2 linked regions of the Enhydrobacter sp. genome follow. The main gene of each other region encodes a partner of the protein of the gene in region 2 in a complex. Links are inferred from orthologs where the notes say so. Each region holds a gene or a part of one and is shown on either strand. Other genes may lie near its edges.

The links. The genes of interacting proteins can lie anywhere in the genome.
Region 1: the proteins of secA (region 2) and secY are in contact, whole or in part, in a crystal structure (PDB 3DIN), measured with the Thermotoga maritima proteins. The link is inferred for Enhydrobacter sp. from one-to-one orthologs. Residues at the interface, in WP_004082002.1 of Thermotoga maritima: Glu261, Ala262, Arg263, Lys300, Ala301, Arg302, Thr303, Ile304, Ile305, Leu323, Tyr324, Asp325, Pro326, Val329, Ser330, Tyr333, Ile336, Lys340, Phe345, Val349, Glu363, Phe364, Tyr374, Ser375, Gly376, Gly377, Glu393, Ile395, Thr482, Ser483; in WP_004081795.1 of Thermotoga maritima: Glu108, Gly109, Glu110, Glu111, Ala236, Glu237, Arg238, Arg239, Ile240, Thr241, Ile242, Gln243, Tyr244, Ala245, Arg246, Arg247, Val248, Thr249, Gly250, Arg251, Arg252, Val253, Tyr254, Gly256, Ala257, Ser258, Thr259, Tyr260, Leu261, Pro262.

What each region holds. Positions count from the first base shown.
Region 1 is NZ_CP126889.1:581,749-587,453, reverse strand. What follows is about bases 2,645-5,440. They hold secY (preprotein translocase subunit SecY), read left to right. Parts: upstream 2,645-3,267; coding sequence 3,268-4,614; downstream 4,615-5,440. Other genes in these bases: rpsM (30S ribosomal protein S13), read left to right, coding at 5,397-5,440; OJF58_RS03055 (adenylate kinase), read left to right, coding at 4,625-5,275; rplO (50S ribosomal protein L15), read left to right, coding at 2,717-3,196; rpmD (50S ribosomal protein L30), read left to right, coding at 2,645-2,688. Outside these bases: rplE (50S ribosomal protein L5), read left to right, coding at 1-239; rpsN (30S ribosomal protein S14), read left to right, coding at 255-560; rpsH (30S ribosomal protein S8), read left to right, coding at 577-975; rplF (50S ribosomal protein L6), read left to right, coding at 978-1,511; rplR (50S ribosomal protein L18), read left to right, coding at 1,523-1,885; rpsE (30S ribosomal protein S5), read left to right, coding at 1,901-2,482; more of rpmD, read left to right, coding at 2,494-2,644; more of rpsM, read left to right, coding at 5,441-5,705. UniProt on the Escherichia coli protein: The central subunit of the protein translocation channel SecYEG. Consists of two halves formed by TMs 1-5 and 6-10.
Region 2 is NZ_CP126889.1:2,750,232-2,758,231, forward strand. The notes cover bases 2,922-6,247. They hold secA (preprotein translocase subunit SecA), read right to left. Parts: upstream 5,882-6,247; coding sequence 3,122-5,881; downstream 2,922-3,121. Other genes in these bases: OJF58_RS13825 (TonB-dependent receptor), read right to left, coding at 2,922-3,002; OJF58_RS13835 (peptidylprolyl isomerase), read left to right, coding at 6,156-6,247. Outside these bases: OJF58_RS13820 (tyrosine-protein phosphatase), read right to left, coding at 8-769; more of OJF58_RS13825, read right to left, coding at 813-2,921; more of OJF58_RS13835, read left to right, coding at 6,248-7,112; bifunctional glutamate N-acetyltransferase/amino-acid acetyltransferase ArgJ, read left to right, coding at 7,194-8,000. UniProt on the Escherichia coli protein: Required for protein export, interacts with the SecYEG preprotein conducting channel.

The DNA.
Region 1 (5,705 bases), 2.2 Mb from region 2 along the record:
ACCGTCTGATCAACATCGCGCTGCCCCGCGTGCGCGACTTCCGCGGCCTGAACGGCAAGTCGTTCGACGGCAACGGCAACTACGCGATGGGGCTCAAGGAGCAGATCGTGTTCCCGGAAATCGACTACGACAAGGTCGACCAGGTGCGCGGCATGGACATCATCATCTGCACGACGGCGAAGACCGACGCGGAAGCGAGAGCGCTTCTTCGCGGGTTCGACTTTCCGTTCGTGAACTGAGGCCGGAGACCCTAGATGGCCAAGACGAGTGCAGTGGAGAAGAACAAGCGGCGGGCGAAGCTGGCGAAGAAGTATGCCGCCAGGCGCGCCACGCTGAAGGCGATGGCGGTGGACGACAAGCTGACGCCGGAGGAGCGCTTCGGCGCGCGGCTCAAGCTCGCCGAGCTGCCGCGCAACTCCTCGCCGACGCGCATCCGCAATCGGTGCGAGCTCACGGGCCGGCCACGCTCGGTCTATCGCAAATTCAAGCTGTCGCGGCTGGCGCTGCGGGAGCTCGCCTCGCTGGGCGCGTTGCCCGGCGTCGTGAAGTCGAGCTGGTAACGGGGGACCGTAGACCATGGCGATGACAGATCCTGTCGGTGATTTGCTGACCCGCATCCGCAACGGCCAGTCCGCGCGCCTCGACAGCGTGACCGTGCCGGCCTCGCGCATGCGGTCGAACGTGCTCGACGTGCTGCAGCGCGAGGGTTATATCCGCGGCTGGTTCGAGGAGGAGCTGCGCCCGGGCGTGAAGGAGCTCCGCATCGAGCTCAAGTACGACAACGGCCGTCCGGTCATCCGCGACATCCGGCGCGTCTCGACACCGGGCCGCCGGGTCTATTCGAAGATCCGCGAGCTGCCGCGCCACTTCAACGGCCTCGGCATCTCGATCCTGTCCACGCCGCGCGGCGTCATGTCCGACGCCGAGGCGCGCGCCGCCAATGTCGGCGGCGAGGTCCTGTGCAAGGTGTTCTGATCATGTCGCGCATCGGCAAGCATCCCGTCCCGATCCCGAGCGGCGTCACCGTCGACCTCCAGGGCCAGGCCCTCAAGGTCAAGGGCAAGCGCGGCGAGCTCTCGCTCGTCGTGCACGACGACGTCGAGGTCGCCAAGACCAGCGAAGGCCTCACCTTCAAGCCGCGCAGCGACAGCCGCCGCGCGCGCATGCAGTGGGGCACGGCCCGCAATCTCGCCAGCAACATGGTGCGTGGCGTGTCGGACGGCTTCACCATCAACCTCGAGATCAACGGCGTCGGCTACCGCGCCCAGGCCGATGCCAAGAACCTGAAGCTGCAGCTCGGCTTCAGTCACGACGTCGAGGTTCCGATCCCGCCCGGCATCCAGATCAAGGCCGTGAAGCCGACCGAGATCGAGATCAGCGGCGCCGACCGCCAGCGGGTCGGGCAGATCGCGTCGGAGATCCGCAGCCTGCGTCCGCCCGAGCCGTACAAGGGCAAGGGCATCAAGTATTCGACCGAGACGATCCGGCGCAAGGAAGGCAAGAAGAAGTAAGGCGATCCACCATGGCCGACAACAAAGCTCTCTTCGCCCGTCGCCAGCGACGCACGCGCCACGCGCTGCGCCAGGCCGGCGGCGGCCGCCCGCGCCTCAGCGTGTTCCGCTCGGGCCGGCACATCTATGCCCAGGTCATCGACGACCGGAAGGGCGCCACGCTGGCGGCCGCCTCGTCGCTCGAGCAGAGCCTCAAGGGCAAGCTCAAGACCGGCGCCGACAAGTCGGCGGCGGCCGAGGTCGGCAAGCTGATCGCCGAGCGGGCCATCGCCGCCGGCGTCAAGGAAGTCGTGTTCGACCGCGGCGGCTACATGTATCACGGCCGCGTCGCGGCGCTCGCCAATGCCGCCCGCGAGGGCGGTCTGTCGTTCTGATCGGGAGTTAGCACAATGGCTCGTTCACCCGGTGGCTCCGGCCGCTCTTCGCGCGAGCGGGGCCGCGACCGCGACGAGGAAAATGAACTGACCGACAAGCTGGTCACGATCAACCGCGTGGCCAAGGTGGTGAAGGGCGGCCGCCGCTTCGCCTTCGCCGCCATCGTGGTCGTCGGCGACCAGCGCGGTCGCGTCGGCCACGGCGCCGGCAAGGCGCGCGAGGTGCCGGAAGCGATCCGCAAGGCGACCGAGGCCGCCAAGCGCGCCCTGGTCCGCGTGCCGCTGCGCGACGGCCGCACGCTGCACCACGACGTGCGCGGCCGCTTCGGCGCCGGCAAGGTGACGCTGCGTGCGGCACCGGCCGGTACCGGCATCATCGCCGGCGGTCCGATGCGCGCGGTGTTCGAGACGCTCGGCATCAAGGACATCGTCGCCAAGTCGGTCGGCACCTCCAACCCGCACAACATGATCAAGGCGACCTTCGCCGCGCTCGAGCAGCTCAACTCGCCGCGCATGGTGGCGAACCGTCGCGGCAAGAAGGTGGGCGACCTGCTCGGCCGTCGCGACGGCGAGCCGGCCGCCGAGGCCGCCGCCTGAGGAGAGGGATCATGGCCGACGGCAAGAAGATCAGGATCACCCAGACCGGCAGCGCGATCGGCCGCACCGACGACCAGCGGGCGACGCTGATCGGGCTGGGGCTGAACAAGCGCCATCGCCAGAGCGTGCTCGACGACACGCCGGCGGTGCGCGGCATGATCAACAAGGTGCGCCATCTGGTGCATGTCGACGAGGAGGCGCGCTGAGCGGAGGCCGGGCGCGGAGGGCAGAGAGATGAAGCTGAACGAAATCGCCGACAACGAGGGCGCCCGCCGGGCCCGCCTTCGGGTGGGCCGTGGCATCGGCTCGGGCAAGGGCAAGACGGCGGGACGCGGCGTGAAGGGCCAGAAGTCGCGCACCGGCGTGGCCATCAAGGGCTTCGAGGGCGGCCAGATGCCGCTGCATCGGCGCCTGCCCAAGCGGGGCTTCCGGCCGCCGCACCAGAAGGTGTGGCGGATCGTCAATCTCGGGGCGCTGCAGAAGGCGATCGACGCCAACCGGCTCGATGCCGCCAAGCCGATCGACAGCGCCGCCCTGCAGGCCGCCGGCCTGTTCAAGAACGCCGCGGACGGGGTGCGCCTGCTTGGCAAGGGCGGGATCACGTCCAAGATAGAGATCAAGGTCGCCGGCGCCTCGGCCTCGGCGATCGCCGCCGTCGAGCGGGCGGGCGGCAAGGTCGAATTGCCGCCCAAGCCCGCCGCCGAGGCGGCCTGAGGTCCGATTTCGTCAAGGGGCGGGCTCCGGCTTCGCCTCTTCGTGTCGTCGACGTCCACGCGTGAGGGTCCATGGCATCCGCCGCCGAGCAACTCGCATCCAATCTGAACTGGGGCGCGATCGGTAAGGCGACCGAGCTGAAGAAGCGCCTGTGGTTCACCGTGGGCGCTCTCATCGTCTTCCGCATCGGCGCCTACATTCCCGTGCCGGGCGTCGATCCCGCCGCCCTGGCCGAAATCTTCCACCGCCAGGCCGGCGGCATCGCCGGCATGCTGGACGTGTTCTCCGGCGGCTCGATCGGCCGCATGTCGATCCTGGCGCTGTCGATCATGCCGTACATCTCGGCCTCGATCATCATGCAGATCCTGACGACCGTCGTGCCGTCGCTCGAGGCGCTGAAGAAGGAGGGCGAGGCCGGCCGCAAGAAGATCAACCAGTACACGCGGTACGGGACGGTGTTCCTGGCCGCCTTCCAGGCCTACGGGATCGCGGTCGGCCTAGAGGGGCAGGTGGCCAGCGCCGGGCCGGTCGTGCACGATCCGGGCCTCTTCTTCCGGTTCGTGACCATCGTGACCCTGGTCGGCGGCACACTGCTCCTGATGTGGCTCGGCGAGCAGATCACGGCGCGCGGCGTGGGCAACGGCGTGTCCCTGATCATCTTCGCGGGCATCGTGGCGGCCTTGCCCAATGCGCTGGCGCAGACCCTCGAGCTCGGCCGTACCGGCGCGCTGTCGGCGCTGTTCATCATCGGCCTCATGGTCGGCGTGGTCGTGGTCGTGGCCGTCGTGGTGTTCATGGAGACGGCGCAGCGGCGGATCGTGGTGCAGTATCCTAAGCGCCAGGTCGGCAACCGCATGTACGGCGGCGAGGCGTCGCACCTGCCGCTCAAGATCAACACGTCGGGCGTGATCCCGCCGATCTTCGCCTCCTCCCTGCTGCTCTTCCCAGCGACGATCGCGTCGTTCCAGGGCAATACCGGCGAGCCTGGCATCACCCAGTGGATCGCGACCTACCTCGGCCACGGCACGCCGCTCTACCTGGCGGCCTATGTCGGGCTGATCGTCTTCTTCTGCTTCTTCTATACGACGGTCGTCTTCAACCCGGCCGACACGGCGGAGAACCTCAAGAAGAACGGCGGTTTCGTGCCGGGCATCCGGCCGGGCAAGAACACCGCCGAATATCTCGAGTACATCCTCAATCGGCTGACGCTGATCGGCGCCCTCTATCTCTCGGCGGTCTGCATCCTGCCGGAGCTGCTGATCGCGCGCGGCGGCGTTCCGTTCTATTTCGGCGGCACCAGCCTCCTGATCGTGGTCTCGGTGACGCTCGACACCGTGACCCAGATCCAGGCGCACCTGCTCGCCCATCAATACGAGGGCCTCATCAAGAAAGCGCGGCTGCGCGGCCGCGGTCGATGAGGGGAAGACGATGAACATCATTCTTCTCGGGCCGCCGGGAGCCGGCAAGGGCACGCAGGCACAGCGTCTTCAGGGCGATCTCGGCATGGTGCAGCTTTCGACCGGCGACATGCTGCGGGCGGCGGTGGCCTCGGGCAGCGAGCTCGGCCGCAAGGCCAAGGGCATCATGGACAAGGGCCAGCTCGTGCCCGACGACCTGATGGTCGGCCTGATCGAGGACCGGATCGGCCAGCCCGATTGCGCCAAGGGCTTCATCCTGGATGGTTTCCCGCGCACCGAGGCGCAGGCCGAGGCGCTCGACCGGATGCTGGCCAAGGCGGGCAAGAAGCTCGACCGAGTGATCGAGATGGAGGTCGACGAGAAGGCGCTGACCGAGCGCGTCGTCGGCCGCTTCACCTGCGCCAAATGCGGCGCGGGCTACCACGACAAGTTCAAGCGGCCGAAGGTCGAGGGCGTCTGCGATGTCTGTGGATCGCGCGAGTTCACCCGCCGCAAGGACGACAATGCCGAGACCATGAAGACCCGGATGGCCGCCTATCGCGCCCAGACCGAGCCGCTCCTGCCCTACTACGGCGCCCGCCAGGTGCTGCGGAAGGTCGACGGGATGGCCGGCATGGACGAGGTTTACCGTCAGATCCGCGCCGTCCTGGCGGGGACTTGACAAGTTCGAGATCCGTTGACTCGGGGGTGCGGGTACATATAATCGCGCGCTTTTCCGGAGCCAGCGGAACGTCGTACGGGCGCGCATGAGCGCGCCGTAAGTCTTTGAAGGAGTTGGAACTTTGGCTCGTATAGCCGGCGTCAACATTCCGACCGCCAAGCGGGTGGTGATCGGGCTGCAGTACATCCACGGGATTGGCCAGGCGAAAGCCAGGGAAATTCTGGGGAAAGTGGGAATCGACCAGTCGCGGCGCGTCAATACGCTCACCGACGACGAGGTGATTCGCATCCGCGAGGCGATCGATCGCGACTATACCGTCGAGGGCGACCTGCGGCGCGAAGTGGCGATGAACATCAAGCGCCTGATGGATCTAGCCTGCTATCGCGGGCTCAGGCATCGCCGCGGCCTGCCGGTGCGCGGCCAGCGCACC
Region 2 (8,000 bases):
GCGGAGATCAGCCTTCCAGCAGCTCCGACCTGAGCCTTGCGCGGGCGGCCGAATCGAGCCCGAGCGCCTTCTCGGCGAAAGCCTCGGCACTGCCGAAATCGGCGTGCACCACCTCGAAGGCGGCTTCCAGATAGGGCCGACGTGCCTCGATGATGGCGGCGCGGGTGTGCAGATCGAGCTCGGGATAACGGCCGACATGGCCGATCCAGAGCTCGTTGGTGCGCAGGTAATCCTCCACCACCGTGTCCCACGGAACGCCGAGCAGGGTGAGCAGCAGGGCCGATGCGAAGCCCGTGCGGTCCTTGCCGGCGGTGCAATGGAATATCAGCGGCCGATGCCGGCCATCGCTCAGTGTCGCGAAGAGCGTGCGGAAGCCCGGCGTACAGCGGCGCGGATAGTCACGGTAGTGGTCGGTCAGGTATTGCATCATCAGGAAGGGCGAGGCGGTGCCATCCTCGATGGCGCGCCGGATCTTGTCGCCGATGCCCGGCTCGATATGGGCGCCGACGATCCGGCAGGCGACCCCGTTCAGGCGGTGCGGCGTCTCGGCCGCTTCGTTGACGCCGCGCAGATCGACGATCGTGCGCACGCCGAGCTTGCCGACGGCGGCGCAGTCGGCCGCGGTCAGGGTACCGAGATGAGCCGAGCGGAAGATTGCGCCGCGACGAACGCGGCGGCCATCGGCGGTGCGGTAGCCACCCAGGTCCCGGAAATTGGAGCCGCCCTCGAGCGGCACGACGAAGGGGAGCGTGATCGTGTCCATGCGCATTGGATTATCACGCCCGGCATTGTGAAATCTTGTCCGTTTTGGGTCAGAATTTTTGCGACAAGGTCATCAGGACCGTCCGCCGCAGGCCGAACTGCGGGGCGCCAACGCCTACGCCGGTGCCGTCGCGGAGCTGGTAGACATGGTCGAAGAGATTGAGCACGTCGAGGCGGACCGTGGCGCCGCGCGTGCCCTTGATCGGCAGCCGCTGCGCCAGCGACAGGTTGACCACGGCGTAAGTCGGCAGCGAGGCGTCGTTCGGCGTCACGACGGTCTTGCGCAAGCCGGTGCCCACGAGCACATCGCCGGAGAGGCGGGTCGCCCACTCCGAGTCCGGATTGAAGGTGTAGGAAACGCCTGCCGAGCCGGTCACGCTTTGGCTGTGGTCCAGATAGATGGAATGCTGCGCGATGTAAGCCAGCTCGTCGGGGGCGAAGTTGAACTGCGCCGAATCGATGTCGGTTCCTCGAGCGTCCGACCAGGCGACGTTGCCGTAGAGCGACCACGGCCCCGAGTCGTAGCTGCCCGTGAGCTCGACGCCCTTCACTTGCGCGTTGGCATAGTTGAACGAGGTCAGCACGATCGGCGAGCCGAACTGGCCTTCGTCGAGCAGGTTGCGGGCGATCTTGTAGTAGGCATCGAAACCGAACTTCAGCCCGGGCCCGGGGCGCACCTCGAAGCCCGCGTCGAAATAGTGCGCGCGCTCGGCCTTCACCGGATCGTTCCGCGTCACGGCCGGCGCTGCGGTCGTGCCGGCGGTCGCGGCGATGGCGGCGTTGTTCACCTGGGCAAGCGGTGGCGGCGTGAAATAGCGGGCGTAGCCCGCGTGCGCGGTCAGGATATCGTTGGGCTGCCAGACGACGTTGACTCGCGGACTCAGCTGGTTTTCCCGGGTGGCGCCGTCGATCGCGTCGAAGCGCAGGCCGTAGTTCACGGTGACGGTCGGGCTTACCTTCCATTCGTCCTGCAGGTAGACGCCGTAGGTCCAGCCGACGAGGTCGGAGCCGAAGGCGATGCCTGAAGGTTGATCGCTGGTCGGGACACCGGCGCCGTCGGTGGGAAGGACCTGGGCGCTGGTGAGGCTCGTGGCCCGCTCGCGCTGCACGAGGAAGCCGGCGCGCAGCGTGTGGCTGGGCGTGGCCTTCCAGCTTCCATCGAACTGAAGGCCGGTCGCGAGGTCGGTCCGATTCGCCCACGGCGCGATGCCATTGAACATCAGGTCGCCCACGGGATCCGGCTGATAGTCGAGGACCGACCAGCGGGAGAAGGCTGAAAGCTGGAAATCGGCGTTTCCGTGATGCTTCTGCAGCGACAGGATGCCGAAATAGGTGTCTTCCCACTGGAGCTGATCGAGGAGGCTGCTGCTGAACGCCGTGCTGCCGTTGACTGCGAATTGCGGCGTCTGGCCGGGATTGTTGGGGATCTCGAAGCGCGCATGCGAGCCGCCGCCGATGAAGCTCACGCGCGTGTCCTCGTCGAGGATGCCGGTGATCTTGGCCAGCGCGTGCCACTGGTCGGTGCTGTCGTGGATCGGATTGTCGGACGATGTGGGGTTCTCGATGCCCACGCCGTTGTGCAGGAATTGCCCGGTCAGGAAGTAGTCGATCCTGCCGCTGCGGCCGCCATAGGACAGGGACGGCTGGTAGTAGCTGCGCGAGCCCGCCGTCGCCGAGGCTTCGGCGCCGGGATCGCTGCTGCCCGACTTCAGGGTCAGGTCGACGACCCCGGCCTGGCGGAAGCCGTACTGCGCCGGCAGTGCGCCGGTGATCAGCGACATCCTGCTGGCGTACTGGGTGGCGAGCGCATTGCTGAACAGCGACAGCCCTTCGGGAAGCTGCACGCCGTCGAGACGGTACTGCAGGTTCGCGTGATCACCGCGGACATGCACTTGCCCGAAGCTGTCCTGCGCGACGCCGGGTGCGCGCAGCAGCACCTTGTCGATGGGCGTCAGCTGGCCTTGCGGGAGGGCGTCGATCGCGCCGGGGGTGAAATCGTAGCGGCTGGCGCCGAGACTCGGCTGGATCGAGCCGCGCGCCTCGTCGAGACGCTTGGCCGTGACCGTGATCTCGAGGCCGCTGCCGCCTGCTGCAGGGGGCGCCGCGACGGCCGGCGGGAACGGCGTCGTCGTGGGCGGCGGGCTGCCTGGCGCTGTCTGGGCCATCGCCGGTCCGGCGAGGGCCGTCCCGAGCACGAACGCCGCTTTGCCTCGCCAGAATTGCGCCGGCTCCTGCCGCATCGTTCTCCCCTTTGGATCGTGAGCGAGGAAGTTATAATATAACATTTCATTTGGTCAACCATGTTCAAGCGGGCCAACGCCCGCTTGGCGGAAGGTTCAGGGTTGGGTGGAGGGCGGCTTCAGACGCGCCCGTGGCAGTGCTTGAACTTCCGGCCCGAGCCACAGGGGCAGGGCGCGTTGCGCGCGACCTTGCCCCAGGTCGACGGATTGTTGGGATCGATCGCAGCCTTGCCGGCCGCCGGACGCGCAAGCGTCGCCACGCCGCCGCCCGGAGGACCGGCCGGATCGAAGCCGGCCTCGCCGGCCATTGACGACGCGAGCACCGGATCCTCGTGGATCTCGTGCATCTGCACCGGCTCGGGCATGGGCGGCGGCTCCATGCGAAGCTGCAGGTTGGCGAGCACGTTGACGACCGATTCGCGAAGCCCCGTCAGGAGGTCGCTGAAGAGATTGAAGGCCTCGCGCTTGTATTCGTTCAGCGGATCCTTCTGGCCATAGGCACGCAGGCCGATTCCCTGCCGCAGATGGTCGAGGTGCAGCAAATGCTCCTTCCAGCTCTGGTCGAAGAGCTGCATCAGGACGCTCTTCTCCACCTGACGCCAGACTTCCGGCCCGTACTGGGCCGCCTTCTGGGCGAACAGCCGATCGACCGCCTCGTTCAGCCGCGTCTTGATCTGCTCCTCGGCGATGCCTTCTTCCTGCGCCCAGGCATCGATCGGCAGATCGAGCCCGAAGGTGCGCTGCACCTCGTCCTTGAGCTCGGCGATCTTCCATTGCTCCGCATAGGCGTCCTCGGGGATGGCGCGCGAGACCATGCCGTCCACGACGTCGCGACGCATGCCGACCACGACGTCGGCGACATCCTCGGTCGCCATCAGCTCGAGGCGTTCCTTGTAGATCTCCTTGCGCTGGCTGTTCATGACGTCGTCGAAGCGCAGGAGGTTCTTGCGGATCTCGAAATTGCGGGCCTCGACCTTGCCCTGCGCGGTCTCCAGCGCCTTGTTGAGCCAGCGATGGGTCAGCGCCTCGTCGTCGGCCATGCCCTTCTTCTGCACCCAGTCGAGCACCTTGTTGCCGCCGAAGATGCGCATCAGGTCGTCTTCCAGCGACAGGAAGAACTTCGAGCCGCCCGGATCGCCCTGGCGGCCCGAACGGCCGCGCAGCTGGTTGTCGATCCGGCGGCTTTCGTGCCGCTCGGTGCCGACCACGTAGAGGCCGCCGGCCGCGCGCACGATCTCGCGGTCGCGCGCGACGTCGGCTCTGATCTTGGCCGCGATCTGCTCGAGCTCGGCCGCGCGCGCGGTCTCGTCGGGGATCCGGGCGGCGACCTCGGTCTCGGCCTGGCGCAGCAGCATGTCGGCGTTGCCGCCGAGCTGGATGTCGGTGCCGCGGCCGGCCATGTTGGTGGCGATGGTGACCGCTCCCGGCCGTCCGGCCTGCGCCACGATCTCCGCTTCCTGCTCGTGATAGCGCGCATTGAGGACGTTGTGCGGGATCCTGGCCTTCTTGAGCTCGGCCGACAGCGCCTCCGACTTCTCGATCGAGACGGTGCCCACAAGCACGGGCTGGTTGCGGTCGCGGCACTCGCCGATCAGCTTGACGATGGCGCGCGTCTTGTCGGCGAGCGTGCGGTAGACCTCGTCGTCGTTGTCCTTGCGGGCGACCGGCACGTTGGTCGGGATCTCGACCACCTCGAGCTTGTAGATCTCGGCGAACTCGGCCGCTTCCGTCATGGCCGTGCCGGTCATGCCGGCCAGCTTGGGGTACATGCGGAAGAGATTCTGGAAGGTGATGGAGGCCAGAGTCTGGTTCTCGCGCTGGATCTCGACCTTCTCCTTGGCCTCGAGCGCCTGGTGCAGCCCTTCCGAGTAACGCCGGCCCGCCATCATGCGGCCGGTGAACTCGTCGATGATGACGACTTGGCCGTCCTTGACGATGTAGTCGACGTCGCGCGCAAAGAGCTTGTGGGCCCGCAGCGCCTGCGTGACGTGGTGCAGCAGCGTGATCTGGGAGGGCGCATAGAGGCTCTGTCCCTCGGGCAGGAGACCGTCCGCGCGCAGGAGGTCCTCGACCGCCTCGATGCCTGTCTCGGTAAAGGTGACCTGCCGGTTCTTCTCGTCCTTCTCGTAGGCGTCGGGCTTGAGGCGCGGGATCACCACGTCCGCCCGCCGGTAGAGCTCGGAGGAATCCTCGGCCGGCCCCGAGATGATGAGCGGCGTGCGCGCCTCGTCGATCAGGATCGAGTCGACCTCGTCGACAATGGCGAAATTGAACGGGCGCTGGACCATGTCGTCGCGACGGAACTTCATGTTGTCGCGCAGATAGTCGAAGCCGATCTCGTTGTTGGTGCCGTAGGTGATGTCGCTGGCGTAGGCCGCGCGGCGCTCCTCGTCGCTGAGATTGTGGACGATGGTGCCGACCGTCAGGCCGAGGAAGGTGTAGATCTTGCCCATCCATTCGGCGTCGCGGCGGGCGAGGTAGTCGTTCACCGTCACGACATGGACGCCCTTGCCTTCGAGGGCATTGAGGTAGACCGGCAACGTGGCGACCAGGGTCTTGCCCTCGCCGGTCTTCATCTCGGCGATCTTGCCGGCATGCAGCACCATGCCGCCCTTGAGCTGGACGTCGAACGGCCGCTGGCCCAAGGTACGCTTGGCCGCCTCGCGGACGGTGGCGAAGGCCTCGATCAGGAGATCGTCCAGGGTCTCGCCCTTGGCCAGGCGCTCGCGGAACTCGGTTGTCTTGCCGCGCAGTTGCTCATCGGAAAGCTTGGCGAATTCAGGCTCGAGCGCGTTGATCCTCGCGACAGGCCTGTCGAAGCCCTTGACGACACGGTCATTGGCCGTCCCGAACAGGCTCCGGGCAAGCGCTCCCAGCATTAAACCCTCGATATTCTAAAGACTTAGGCGGGCACCCGGCCCGCCCTGCCTATCACAGATAGAGAGCGCGCCCGGGAGTGTCAACGCAAGCACCATCAGCCGCTTCGGCAGGCCGCACCGGTTTGCGGAAAAGCGCCGCAATTGGGGGCGACGAAGAGCGTCTGTTGGCCGGGCGCTTGCTTGCGGGGGGCGGCGCTGTGTAAACGGAGCCGCCAGCGGCCGTCGCCCTACTTCTCCTGACCGTCATCCTTCCTCATTTGTACCGGAGCCTTTCATGAGCCTTCGCCTGCGCCCCGTGCGTGTTGCCGTCGCCCTTTGTGCCGTGGCCGGCATGGCGGGCGTCGCCGCAGCCCAGCAGCCTGCTCCGAAAGGGCCTGCCCCCGTCTCGCCGCCTGCGGCCAAGCCGGCCGAGGCGCCGAAGGACCCGGTCGTCGCGGTCGTCAACGGCCAGCAGATCCACCTTTCCGACCTCGAGATCGCCCAGCAGTCGCTGCCGCAGCAGTATCGCAACGTGCCGCTCGCAGCCGTGTTCCCGGCGCTGCTCGACCGCATGGTCGACAGCAAGCTGGTCGAGCAGGACGGACGCAAGAACAAGGTGACGGACGATCCGGCGTACAAGAAGCGCCTGGCCTTCGTCGAGGACCAGGTCGTCCAGGATTTCTGGCTGCAAAAGCAGATCGCCGAGAAGCTTACCCCGGAGAGGATGAAGCAGGCCTACGACGAGAAGGTCAAGAACATGCCCGCGGAGGACGAGGTGCATGCGCGCCATATCCTGGTGGCCACCGAGCCCGAGGCCAAGGCGATCATTGCCGAGCTGAAGAAGGGCACGCCTTTCGACAAGCTTGCCAAGGAGAAGTCCACCGACAAGGCGTCCGGCGCCGAAGGCGGCGATCTCGGCTGGTTCAAGAAGACGGACATGGTGAAGGAATTCGCCGACGCCGCTTTCGCCTTGAAGAAAGGCGCGCTGGCCGAGACGCCGGTCAAGACCCAGTTCGGCTATCACGTGATCAAGGTCGAGGATCGCCGCAAGGCGCCGCCGCCGTCGTTCGACGAACTCGCCGACCAGATTCGCCAGGATGTTGCCCGCGAGACGGTGACGGCGATGCTCAATCAGCTGCGGGCCGACGCCAAGATCGAGAAGTTCAACATCGATGGCAGCCCGCCCGCACCGGCGGCGCCCGCGACACCGGGTGCCACGCCGGCCAAGCCGGAAGCGCCGGCGAAGAAGTAAAACTCCCGTTTTTCGACATTTCTGGTGTAGGCTCCGCTCTTCGGCCGCTTGGCGATGGCCCGGCCGCGGAGAGGGAGTCCCATGGCCGGAAAGCACGCCGTTTCGCCGCTCGCGCCCAAGACGACGCCGACGCTGCCGCGCGTCGCGGGCGTCAAGCTCGCATCGGCGGCGTCCGGCGTGCGCTATGCCGGCCGTGACGACGTGATGCTCGCGGTGCTGCCCGCGGGAGCAACCGTCGCGGGCGTGCTCACCAAGTCCAAGACCTGCTCGGCGCCGGTCGACTGGTGCCGCAAGAACCTGTCGCGCGGCAGGATCCGCGCAATCCTGGTCAATGCCGGCAACGCCAATGCCTTCACCGGCAAGCTGGGCGACAAGGCGGTCGAGGAAAGCACGCGCGCTGTCGCTCAGGCGCTCGGCTGCCCGCGCAACGAGGTGTTCATGGCCTCGACCGGCGTGATCGGCCAGCCGCTCGAGTGGGAGAAGATCGCCGCGGTCGTGCCGGCCCTGATCAAGGGGGCCCGCGAGGACAACTGGGCGTCCGCGGCCGCGGCCATCATGACGACCGATACTTTCCCCAAGCTTGCCACACGCCAGGCGAAGATCGGCGAGCGGACCGTCACCCTGAACGGCTTTCTCAAGGGTTCCGGGATGATCGCGCCGGACATGGCGACCATGCTCGGCTTCGTCTTCACCGACGCCAAGGTCCCGGGCACGGTCCTGCAGAAGCTCCTTTCCGATTCCGCCGACAAGTCGCTGAACTGCGTCACTGTCGATGGCGATACCTCGACCAGCGACACGCTTCTCCTGGTGGCCGCCGGGACGGCCCGCCATGCGCCGATCGAGGAGGCCGACGATCCGGTGCTGGTCGACTTCAAGCGGGCGCTGGAC